DNA from 2 places in the Leifsonia sp. EB41 genome. Region 2 is predicted to be linked to the other one. Evidence: predicted binding sites of a transcription regulator. Region 2 holds the regulator's gene; the other holds the start of a gene.
The links. Region 2 encodes HspR, which represses chaperone genes until heat shock. Its sites were predicted from a motif close to AAGTTGAGTCNNNNNGACTCAACTT; they were not measured.
Positions count from the first base shown of each region.

Region 1 (6,042 bases), 1.8 Mb from region 2:
CGACCTCGTCCACGACCGCCTCTGCGGCGTGGCGCGGGGCCTTCCCGAGCTCGTCGATCCCGTGCTGCACGGCCTCCATCTCGTCGCGCAGGCGGGACGCCTCCTCGTAGTGCTCGGCGGCGACGGCGGAGTTCTTCTCGGACTCCAGGGTCGCCAGGCGCTGCATCAGCTCGGACGCGTCGACGCGCTTGCCGAGCGACAGCCGCAGCCGGGCGCCGGCCTGGTCGATCAGGTCGATCGCCTTGTCGGGCAGGAACCGGTCGGAGATGTAGCGGTTGGACAGCTCCACCGCCGCGCGGATCGCCTCCGGCGTGTACGTGACGGCGTGGTGCTCCTCGTACGCGGCGCGCAGGCCGTCCAGGATGAGCACGGCGTCCTCGACGCTCGGCTCGCCGACCATCACCGGCTGGAAGCGGCGCTCCAGCGCCGGGTCCTTCTCGATGCGGCGGTACTCCTTGAGCGTGGTGGCCCCCACCAGGTGGAGGTCGCCGCGCGACAGGCGCGGCTTGAGGATGTTGCCCGCGTCCATGCCGCCGGACTCGCCGGAGCCTCCGGCGCCGACCACGGTGTGCAGCTCGTCCACGAACACGATCAGCTCGTCCTTGCCCGCGCTGATCTCGTCCATGAGCTTCGTGAGCCGCTCCTCGAAGTCTCCGCGGTAGCGGGTGCCCGCGACCATTCCGGCGAGGTCGAGCGCGACCACCTTCTTCTCGAGCAGCTGCTCTGGCACCTCGCCGGCGACGATCGCGCGGGCCAGGCCCTCCACGATCGCGGTCTTGCCGACGCCGGCCTCGCCGACCAGGACGGGATTGTTCTTGGTCCGGCGGGAGAGGATCTCGACGGTCTGCTCGATCTCGTCGAGCCGGCCGATGACCGGGTCCAGCTTGCCGTCGCGCGCGAGCTCGGTCAGGTCGGTGCCGAACTGGTCGAGCATCGGGGTCTCGGAGTCGCCGGCCGGCTCTGCGGCCTCCTGGGCTCCCGCGCCGACCGTGGCGGACTGCCGCATGGCGTTGGTGAGGGCGTCCGGGGTGACGCCGGCGGCCTGGAGGACCTGCCCGGCGGGCGCGTCCTGACCGATCACGAGAGCGAAGAAGAGGTGCTCAGGGTCGATGTAGGTCGCACCGGAGGCGCGGGCCACCTGGTAGGCGTGGAACAGCACGCGCTGGGCGGACGCCGTGATCGCGGCGCCGTCAGCGTCGATGGACTCGCCGGAGGCGGGGAGGCGCTGCTCGGCGGCGTCGGCGACCGCGGTCGGGTCGACGCCGATGCGGCGCATGGCGTCGGACGCGGGCTCCTGCCCGGCCATCACGCGGAGGATGTGCAGGGCGTCGAGCTCGCGGTGGCCGTGCTCGAGCGCGTAACGGCCCGCCTCGGCGAGGAGTTCCTGCGTGCGCCGGCTGAGGAACCGGCTGATGTCGATGGAGCGCGCGGCACGGGCGCGCTCGCCCGCGAGGTAGCGCGAGAGGAACTCGTCGAACGAGTTCTCGCTGCCGCTCTCAGGGGTGAAGTTCTCGGGCACCTGATCTCCTGTTTTCCTAAAGTTGAGTTGGTTGCACTCAAGTTCAACGCTCGGGGGAAACCTTTATTCCGCGTTCACCGCCGTCTTGGACTTTTCTTGGGACGATGGGGATTGACTGGGAACGGCCGCTGATTCGAAAGGACGGTGCCGACCTGTCTGTCACGATGCTGCGGCCGGCCCCCGCCCGGAGTGCCGCGTCCCTCACCCGCCCCGCGGTGCTCGCCGCGCTGTTCGGCGTGCTCGCGACCGTGCTCTCCGCCATCGGCTCCGGCATCCCGTCGCTGTGGGGCGACGAGGCCACCAGCATCATGTCCGCCCAGCGCCCGCTGCCGTCGCTGTTCCAGATGCTCGGCCACGTGGACGCCGTGCACGGCACCTACTATCTCGGCCTGCACTTCTGGGGCGACCTGTTCGGGTTCTCGCCGTTCGCCGTGCGGCTGCCGAGCGCGATCGTGGTCGGGCTCGCCACAGCGGCGGTCGTACTGCTGGCGGCGCGCCTGCGGGACACCCGCACGGCGGTCATCGCCGGCCTGGTCTGCGCGATCCTCCCCCGCGTCACATACATGGGCGAGGAGGCTCGCTCGTTCGCGTTCTCGGCGGCGATCGTCGCGTGGCTGACCGTGCTGCTCGTCGCCGCGCTCGACCGTGAGCGCCCGCGGGCGGCGTGGTTCGTCGGCTACGGCGTGCTGCTCGCGGTCGGGACGTACTTCTTCCTCTACACGATCCTGTTCGTGGTGGTCCACGCCGCGATCGTCGCGGTCTGCCGGCCGCCGCGCCGCACCGTCCGTGGCCTGCTGATCGCGGTCGGCGGGGCGGTGCTGGCCGTCGTGCCGCTCCTCGTCCTCGCGATCGGCCAGCACAACCAGATCTCCTACCTCGGCGCCGTGCAGCAGCTGGCGCCGCAGACCCTGTTCAGCGGGCTGTGGTTCGGCGACTCCTGGCCGCTCGGGATCGCGGCCTGGGCGCTCATCGTCCTGGCCGCTGCGATCGCGATCCGGCAGCGGTCGGTGACGGCGCGCGCTCGCGGGGAGCGGTTCCTCGCCCTCACGGAGTCGCGCGCCCCGTCGCTCGTCGGCGTCGCCCTGGTCTGGCTGCTCCTGCCGCCCGTCATCCTGATCGCCGTGCAGGCGGTCGTGCCCGACTTCACCGCCCGGTACGTGTCGTTCTGCGCGCCGGCGGCGGCGCTCCTGATCGCGTGCGGGGTGGACGACATCCTCCGGTGGCGGCGCTGGGCGGGCGTGATCGCCGGTGTGCTCGTGCTCGCCCTGTGCGTCCCCGTCTACGTGGCGGAGCGCACGCCTTACGCCAAGAATCAGAGCGACTGGGCGGAGGTCTCCGCCGCGATCGGGACGCACGCCCGCCCCGGCGACGCGGTCGTGTTCGACGAGTCGACCAAGCCGTCCAAGCGCCCCCGCCTCGCCGAGCACACCTACCCCGCCGGCTTCGCGGACACGACGGACGTCGCGCTCGACCTCCCGGCCGCCAAGACCAGCTCCTGGCACGACAGCGCGTACAGTGTGCGGCAGGCCGCCGCTCTCGGCCGGTTCGACGGCGTCGACCGGGTCTGGCTGATCGAATACGCCTCCTCCCCCGGCTCGGTCGACGACTACGGCGTCGCCGACCTCACCGCTCTCGGCTTCCACGAGACCTCCACGCGGATCGCGACGCATCGCGAGCTGATCTCGCTGTACGAAAGGACCCCATGACCCCCCACGCACTGGCCGCCGCCGGCGTCCTCGTCCATACCGGCCTCCTCGACCCGCAGGGCCTCATCCAGGCCGCAGGTCCCTGGGCGCTGCTCGGCATCTGCGCGATCGTCTTCGCCGAGACCGGCTTGCTGCTCGGCTTCTTCCTGCCCGGCGACACCCTGCTGTTCTTCGCGGGCGTGCTCACGCTCACCGGGCACATCCCGCAGCCGCTCTGGCTGGTGATCGTGGCCGTCGCCATCGCCGCGACCGCGGGAGGCGAGGTCGGCTACCTGATCGGCCGGAAGTCCGGGCCGGCCGTGTTCGATCGGCGCGAGTCCGGGGTGTTCAGCCGGGCGAGCGTCGCGCGCACGCAGGGATTCTTCGACAAGTACGGCAGCGGCGCTGTCGTGGTCGCCCGCTTCGTGCCCGTGGTCCGCACCTTCGCGCCGGTCGCGGCCGGGGTCGGCCGGATGCGCCACGGCGTCTTCAGCCTCTTCAACGTGATCGGCGCCGCGGTCTGGGCCGCCGCCGTCACGCTCATCGGCTTCGGCCTCGGCCACATCCCGGGCGTCGCGGACTTCGTGTCGAAGTACCTGGACATCGTGCTCATCGGGATCGTCGTGATCTCGGTCGGACCGGTGCTGGTGCGGGCGATCGCGCTGCGGCGGCGGAAGTCGCGCGTCGAGAAGTCGCGCGTCGAGTCGTAAGCCGCAGCGCCCCGTCGTCGGCGGCCGCCGCTAGCGTGGGGGCATGGCCGTCACCCTGGACCGCGACGAAGCGCGCCGGATCGCCGTGCGCGCGCAACGCCTGGACGCCGACCGGGCCGCCGGGCTCGTGCCCCTCGCCGAGAGCCTGACCTTCCTCCAGCTCGACCCCACCGCGGTGATCGCCCCGAGCGCCGACCTCATCGCGTACACGCGCCTCGGCGCGGCGTACCGGCCGGAGACCCTGGTGGCGGCGCTGGAGTCCGACCGGCTGCTCTACGAGGTGAAGGCGATGGACGATCCCGTCACGCCGCCGTTCGCGATGGTCCGGCCGGTGTCCGACCTCGGCCTCCACCTCGACCGGATGTCGCGCTGGCCCTCGGAGCGGCTGCCGCGCGCCCAGCAGTGGCTGGACGCCAACGACGCGTTCCGCCGCGATGTGCTCGCGCTGCTGCGCGACCGCGGCCCGACGCTGTCCAAGGACATCCCGGACACCGCCGCCGTGCCGTGGGAGTCGACCGGCTGGACGCACAACCAGAACGTCACCCGCCTGCTCGAACTGCTGCAGGGCCGCGGTGAGGTCGCCGTCGCCGGCCGGATCGGCCGCCAGCGCACCTGGGACCTGGGCGAGCGCGTCTACCCGGCCGGAATCGAAGTGGTGCCGGAAGCGGAGGCCGCCCTGCTGCGCGACGAGCGCAGGCTGCGCTCGCTCGGCATCGCCCGCCGCGCCCTGGTCGGCGAGGCGGGCGAGCCGGCGACCGTCGACGGAAGCACGCTGGAGTGGCGGGTGGACCCGGCCGCCGTCGGCCTCCCGTTCGCCGGCCGCACCGCGCTGCTGTCGCCGTTCGACCGGCTGGTGCACGACCGGGTGCGCACGAAGGAGATGTTCGGGTTCGACTACCTGCTGGAGATGTACAAGCCCGCGGCCAAGCGCCGCTGGGGCTACTTCGCGCTGCCGATCCTGCACGGCGACCGGCTGATCGGCAAGCTCGACGCCGCCGCCGACCGCAAGGCGGGAGTGCTGCGCGTGACCGCAATCCACGAGGACGAGCCGTTCACCCCGGAGGTCCGGGATGCGGTACGCGCCGAGATCGACGCGCTCGCGACGTGGCTGAACCTGACACCTGCCTACACCCCCTGACCAGATCGCCGAGGGGCACGTAAACGTCCCTAAAACGCGGTTTCAGGGACGTTTACGTGCCCTTCGACGGCGGTTACGCTGCCGACTCGCGGGCGTGCGGGTCGGAGCCGTTCAGGATCTCCACCACGCGGTCGTAGTCGCCGCGGGCCTCGCCGTAGCGGAGGAACTTCACCCGCTCCACCTGCAGCTCGGTCGCGTCGGGCTGCGTCTCGATCAGCTCCATGACCTCCGCCACGAACTCGTCCAGCGGCATCGCGAAGTCGCTCTCCTCCTGGCCCGGCATCAGCGCGGTGCGCACCGCCGGCGGCTCCAGCTCCACGACGCTCACCGACGTGTCGGCGAGCTGCAGGCGGATGCTCTCGCTGAGCATGTGGATGGCCGCCTTGCTGGCGTTGTAGCTCGGCGTGACCTTCAGCGGCGTGAACGCGAGGCCCGAGGAGACCGTCACGATCGTGGCGTCCGGCCGGGTCTGCAGGTGCTCCACGAACGCGGCGATCAGGCGGATCGGCCCGAGCACGTTCGTGGTGACGATCGACTCGGCGGAGGTGAGGAACGCCTCAGGGCGATGCCAGTCCTCCGCGCGCATGATGCCGGCCATCGTGACCAGCACGTTCAGGTCCGGGTGGGCGGCGAGCACGGAGTCCGCGGCCTCCCGGATGCTCCCGGCGTCGGCGGTGTCGATGCGCACGGTGTCGATGCCGAGGTGCTCGGCGGCGATCCGTTCGAGCAGCTCGGTGCGGCGGCCTCCGACGATGACGGTGTTGCCGCGCTCATGGAGGGCGACGGCGAGGGCGAGCCCGATGCCGCTGGTGGCGCCGGGGATGAAGACGGTGTTCCCTGTGATGTCCATGCCCTCCACTCTGCGGGCGTCGAGCCGAAGGCGGGAGCGGAGCGCTCATCGGGGGATCCGCGATCCCTGGCTCGGCCGCGCCCGACGACGGATGATGGTGGGATGGACCGCACCGCGCTCGCCGACTTCCTCCGCCGCCG
Region 1 is NZ_JBGCCJ010000001.1:3,703,754-3,709,795, reverse strand. Features, by position in the region: gene ABH923_RS18270 (ATP-dependent Clp protease ATP-binding subunit) at 1-1,519, opposite strand, end outside; gene ABH923_RS18265 (glycosyltransferase family 39 protein) at 1,624-3,225, shown strand; gene ABH923_RS18260 (DedA family protein) at 3,222-3,914, shown strand; gene ABH923_RS18255 (DNA glycosylase AlkZ-like family protein) at 3,958-5,052, shown strand; gene ABH923_RS18250 (SDR family oxidoreductase) at 5,126-5,902, opposite strand; gene ABH923_RS18245 (helix-turn-helix transcriptional regulator) at 6,005-6,042, shown strand, end outside.
Region 1: ABH923_RS18270 (ATP-dependent Clp protease ATP-binding subunit) is a predicted target of HspR. The motif match lies at 1,539-1,563, and genes of this name have one in related genera.

Region 2 (6,042 bases):
GTCGTCGCCTTCACCAAGGACGGCGAGGTGCTCGTCGGCGAGACCGCCAAGCGCCAGGCGGTCACCAACGTCGACCGCACCATCTCGTCCGTCAAGCGCCACATGGGCACCACGTGGACCCAGGAGATCGACGGCAAGAAGTACACCGCCCAGGAGATCTCGGCCCGCATCCTGCAGAAGCTCAAGCGCGACGCCGAGCAGTACCTCGGCGACACCGTCACCGACGCCGTGATCACCGTCCCGGCCTACTTCAACGACGCCGAGCGCCAGGCCACCAAGGAGGCCGGCGAGATCGCGGGCCTCAACGTGCTCCGCATCATCAACGAGCCCACCGCCGCGGCCCTCGCGTACGGCCTCGACAAGGGCAAGGAGGACGAGCTCATCCTCGTCTTCGACCTCGGTGGCGGAACCTTCGACGTCTCCCTCCTCGAGGTGGGCAAGGACGACGACTTCTCGACCATCCAGGTCCGCTCGACCGCCGGCGACAACCGCCTCGGCGGCGACGACTGGGACCAGCGCGTCGTCGACTGGCTGATCAAGCGTTTCAAGGACTCCACCGGCGTCGACGTCTCCAAGGACAAGATCGCGCTGCAGCGCCTCAAGGAGGCCGCTGAGCAGGCCAAGAAGGAGCTCAGCTCCTCGATGAGCACCAGCATCCAGCTCCCCTACCTGTCGCTGACCGAGAACGGCCCGGCCAACCTCGACGAGACGCTCACCCGCGCCCAGTTCGAGCAGATGACCAGCGACCTCCTCGACCGCACCAAGAAGCCCTTCCAGGACGTCATCCGCGAGGCCGGCATCAAGGTGTCCGACATCGCGCACGTCGTCCTCGTCGGCGGCTCCACCCGCATGCCCGCCGTGAGCGAGCTCGTGAAGCAGGAGACCGGCGGCAAGGAGCCCAACAAGGGCGTGAACCCGGACGAGGTCGTCGCCGTCGGCGCCGCCCTGCAGGCCGGCGTCCTCAAGGGCGAGCGCAAGGACGTCCTCCTCATCGACGTCACCCCGCTGTCCCTGGGCATCGAGACCAAGGGCGGGATCATGACCAAGCTCATCGAGCGCAACACGGCCATCCCGACCAAGCGCAGCGAGACCTTCACCACGGCCGACGACAACCAGCCGTCCGTCGCGATCCAGGTCTTCCAGGGCGAGCGCGAGTTCACCCGCGACAACAAGCCGCTCGGCACCTTCGAGCTGACCGGCATCGCCCCGGCCCCCCGCGGCATCCCGCAGATCGAGGTCACCTTCGACATCGACGCCAACGGCATCGTGCACGTGTCCGCCAAGGACAAGGGCACCGGCAAGGAGCAGTCGATGACGATCACCGGCGGCTCCAGCCTGCCGAAGGACGACATCGAGCGCATGGTGCGCGAGGCCGAGGAGCACGCGGCGGAGGACAAGAAGCGCCGCGAGTCCGCCGAGACCCGCAACCAGGCCGAGCAGCTCGTCTACTCGAACGAGAAGCTCATCAAGGACAACGAGGACAAGCTCCCGGAGGACGTCAAGAACGAGGTCGAGGGCGACATCGACGCACTGAAGACCGCGCTCGCAGGCGACGACGACGAGGCCGTGAAGACCGCGTACGACAAGCTCAACGAGAGCCAGCAGAAGATCGGCCAGGCCATCTACTCGGCCGCGCAGGCGTCCGAGGCCCCGGCCGGCGACGCCGGCGAGGCGGGCGCCGAGGGCGAGGGCTCCTCCTCCGACGATGAGGACGTCATCGACGCCGAGGTCGTCGAGGACGAGGAGAAGAAGTAACCATGGCCGACAAGAACCGAGACGGGGCCGGCTCGGAGGAGCCGGAGCGCGAGGAGCCGATCGTCCGCGACAAGCGGAGGATCGACCCCGAGACCGGCAAGGTTCGCGAGCCGCAGCGCGACGAGCACGACCTCTCGCACGAGGAGCTGGTGGACGTCGGTCCGGCCGACGAGGAGGAGGCGAGCGTCCTGTCGGACGACGACCTCGACATCCTCTCCGGTCAGACCACGTCCGACCAGCTCGCGGCGGAGCGGCTCGCCGACCTCCAGCGGGTGACCGCGGAGTACGCGAACTACCGCAAGCGCACCGAGGCCAACCGGGAGATCGAGCGCGAGCGCGCGATCGGGGACGCCGTCAAGGGTCTCATCCCGGTGCTCGACGACGTGGAGCGCGCCGACAAGCACGGCGACCTCACGGAGGGCAGCGCGTTCGCGACCATCGCGGCCAAGCTGCGCACCGCGGTCGAGCGGCTCGGCCTCACCCCCTACGGCGAGAAGGGCGAGCCCTTCGACCCGCAGGTCCACGAGGCGATCTTCCAGCAGCCCACCCCCGGCGTGACGGCCGACACCGTCGCGGAGGTGGTGGAGACGGGCTACCGGCTGGGCTCCACCGTGGTCCGGGTGGCCAAGGTGGTCGTCGCCACCCCGGCCTGACCGGCCGGACGATGAGCGCCAGGAGCGGCGGGATGCGTGTCCCGCCGCTCCTCGCGCCACGACACATGCAGACTTCGACACAGACGACGCGCCCCACGAGGGCGGCGACCACGACAGCACAGGCAGGAGAGGAGGCGCCGTGGCAAGCCAGGACTGGTTCGACAAGGACTTCTACAAGGTCCTAGGCGTCTCCAAGGACGTCAGCGAGGCGGACCTCAAGAAGACGTACCGCAAGCTCGCGCGCAAGTACCACCCGGACTCCAACCCGGGCGACCCGGCGGCGGAGGCCAAGTTCAAGGAGATCAGCGAGGCCCACTCGGTGCTCGCCGACCCCGAGCAGCGCAAGGAGTACGACCAGATCCGCGCGATGGGCTCCGGCGCGCGGTTCACCGCTCCGGGTTCGAGCAGCCAGGGCGGCTTCGACGACGTGTTCGGCGGGATGTTCGGCGGCCAGGGCGGCCAGCGCGGCTACACATTCCAGCAGGGCGGCCAGGGCGGCTTCGACGACGTCTTCGGCGGCCTCTTCGGCAACGGTCGGTTCGGCACGACGAGCGGCGGCTACCGCGGCTACGGCGGCCCGACCCGCGGCAACGACGTGACCGCTCACACCACCATCGACTTCCTCACCGCGACCAAGGGCGAGACCATCAGCCTCCAGGCCGCGGACGGCAAGCCGTTCAAGGTGAAGATCCCGGCGGGCGTGGCCGACGGCCAGAAGATCAAGCTGCGCGGCAAGGGCCAGCCCAGCCCGGACGGCGGGGAGGCCGGCGACATCGTCCTCACCGTGGCCGTGCGCAAGCATCCCGTGTTCGAGCGCGACGGCCTGAACCTCCGCGTCACCGTGCCGGTCACCTTCGCGGAGGCCGCGCTCGGCGCGACCATCGAGGTGCCGACGCTCGGCGGCGAGCCGGTCAAACTGCGCGTCGCCCCCGGCACCCCGAGCGGCCGCGTGCTGCGGGTGAAGGGCCGGGGCGTGCAGACGGCGAAGGGCACGGGTGACCTCCTCGCCGTCGTGCAGGTCGCTGTCCCGTCGCACCTGTCCAGTGACGCCAAGGAGGCTCTCGAGGCCTTCGCCGAGAAGCTTCCCGACGAGAACCCGCGAGAGGACATCCTGGCCAAGGCTCGGGGCTAGCCATGGACGAGAACACGCAGGTCTTCGTGATCTCGATCGCCGCCGAGCTGGCGGGCATGCACCCGCAGACGCTCCGGCAGTACGACCGGCTCGGGCTCGTGAGCCCCGGCCGGACGGCCGGCAAGTCGCGCCGCTACTCGATGCGCGACGTCGAGAAGCTCCGCGAGATCGCGCGGCTGGGCTCCGAGGGCGTCAGCCTGGAGGGCATCCGCCGCATCCTGGAGCTGGAGGATCACGTCAACGCGCTGAGCGACCGGGTGCGCGACCTGGAGTCGGCGCTCGCCGACGAGCTGCTCAACCGCCCCGGTCGGCGCGTCTTCGCCGCCGGATCGGAGGGGGAGGTCGTCTCCATGCGCGCCGGCACCCGCGTCCGCCGCAGCAACCAGATCGTGGTCTGGCGCCCGCTCGAGCGCTAGCGCCCCAAACGCCGAGGGGCACGTCGTTGTCACTTTTCCGTGTGGAAAGTGACAACAACGTGCCCCTCAGTCGTGTCCGTTAGCGCTTCGAAGCGGGGAGGACCTTCGTCCCCTCGATCTTCACCGCCTGGAGGGCGCGCGGGTCGAGCCCGAGCTGGCTCAGGATGGTGGGCGCGATCTGCGTCGTCTCGACCGGGGCGCCGATCCGCTGCGCGTGCTTCGCGCCCGGGGCCGAAACCAGGATCGGGACGTTGCGGTCGTCGGCGCTCGCGCCGCCGTGCTCCGCGATCTTCGCGGTGCCGCCCGTGTAGACGACGCCGGTCTGCGCGATGCCGAGCACGTCCGGGATGCGCGGGTCGGTGTTCGCGGTGCCGAAGTACTTCGCGACGCCCGGTCCGGCGTAGATCGTGGTGAGGCCGGAGGCCGGCACCGTGACCGGCGCCTTCGTGATGGTGTTGCCCGCAGCGGTGTGCGTCGCCAGGTACTGCTTGGCGAAGTCGGCTGCGACCTGCGTGTGGTCGTTCAGCCAGAGCTGCATGATGTCGTCGTCCGTCGAGAACGCGACCAGGTCGCCCGCGGCCGGGTGGGCGGCCTTCCACGCCGCGTTCAGACCGGCGATGATCGGCCCGTCGGGGACGCGCTTGAGGGCGGCCGGGTTCGTCGGGGACTGGCCGTGCTTGGCCGACAGGATGATCGTCGTGTCATCCGCGTGCCCGGTCTTCTTCAGCTCGGCGGTGAACGCGCCCAGCGACGCGTCGATGTAGCCGAGCGCCTTGGTCAGCAGCGGGCCAGGGGTAGAGCCGTCGGCGAGGTAGCCTCCGGTCAGCCCGTCCGAGGTCGGCAGCTTCTGCGCGGTCGAGACCGTCTGGAAGTTCATGCCGAAGATCCCGGGCACAGGCTCGGGCTTCGTGCCCGAGTGGTCCTTGCCGTCGATCTCGTTGAGCACGGCCTGAACCTTGTAGCCGTCGTACTGCTGCGTCGCCAGGTTGTCCTGCGTCCAGTCGCCGGTGAACGGCGCGGCGGCGTTGCTGTTGATCTCCGGGGTGAAGAGGTCGTCGACCCCGGTGCCCGACGGGCCGTTGAGGATCTCGTAGGCGGGGTGCTTGTCGCTCCACGCCGTGTGGAGGCCGGCCTGCTTGGCGACCTCGAAGATCGTGTTCACCTTGATGTACTGGTGCGGGTAGACCGGCTTGCACGTGGCAGGGTCGACCGGAAGCTGCGCGGGGTCGAGCAGGCTGGCGGGGGTGCCCGTCATCGACAGGATGCTGCCGGGGAGCCCGGCGAGACCCTGACCGGCGTCGATGCTCGCCTGGTTCTTGTCGGCGGCCTCGGTGAAGGCGACCTCCGCGCCCGGCTTCACGCCGACGCAGTTCGTCGTGCCGGCGGGCAGGAGCGCGTGGTTGAAGGTGTCGTCGTAGTAGACACCCGTGGTGCCCGGGTTGCCGCCGGTGGCCTGGGCGACCATCCCGGGGAACGAGTCGGAGGGGACCGGGGTGGAGGCGTTCGTGTAGTCGGTGCCGTGCGCCGCCAGGGCCGCCATCGCGGACGCGGGGTGCGTGCGGACGTACCAGTCGAGGTCCTTCTGGTGGAGGCCGTCCACCGAGAGGAGGAGCACGTGCTTCACGTCGGCGCGGGCGCCGTGGCCCTGGCCTTCGTCGGCGAGGGAGGGCGCGGCGGTGACGCCGACGAGCAGCGCTCCGCCGGCGATGGCGGCGCTCGCTGCGAGGACCCGGGGGCGTGCGGTCCGTCTGATGGGGGCCATCAGCATCCTTTCGAGAGGTCGCCCCCGAACGGGGGCGTTCAACCTCGTCGATCGTGGCCCGCGCGCGCGGGAGCCACCATGTCCCGGCGCAACTGCTCGCCCAGGCTTCACGCAGCGTTCACCGGGCGGGGGACGGCGTGGAGCGCGCTCTCAGGTGAGCGCCCGCGGGCCTGCGGATCTGCTCAGGAGAACCCGTGGTCAGAGCGACGTGGAGGCGCCCTGGCCGACGTACAGCGTGTTGCGGAACTCGCGCGCCTCCTCGGCGGCGATGTCGCTGTCGATGCCCGCGCGGACCTCCCGCATCAGCTTGTGCAGCTCCTCGTG
Region 2 is NZ_JBGCCJ010000001.1:1,938,046-1,944,087, reverse strand. Features, by position in the region: gene dnaK (molecular chaperone DnaK) at 1-1,755, shown strand, start outside; gene ABH923_RS09465 (nucleotide exchange factor GrpE) at 1,758-2,408, shown strand; gene ABH923_RS09460 (DnaJ C-terminal domain-containing protein) at 2,548-3,540, shown strand; gene ABH923_RS09455 (heat shock protein transcriptional repressor HspR) at 3,543-3,956, shown strand; gene ABH923_RS09450 (alkaline phosphatase family protein) at 4,036-5,718, opposite strand; gene ABH923_RS09445 (cysteine hydrolase family protein) at 5,917-6,042, opposite strand, start outside.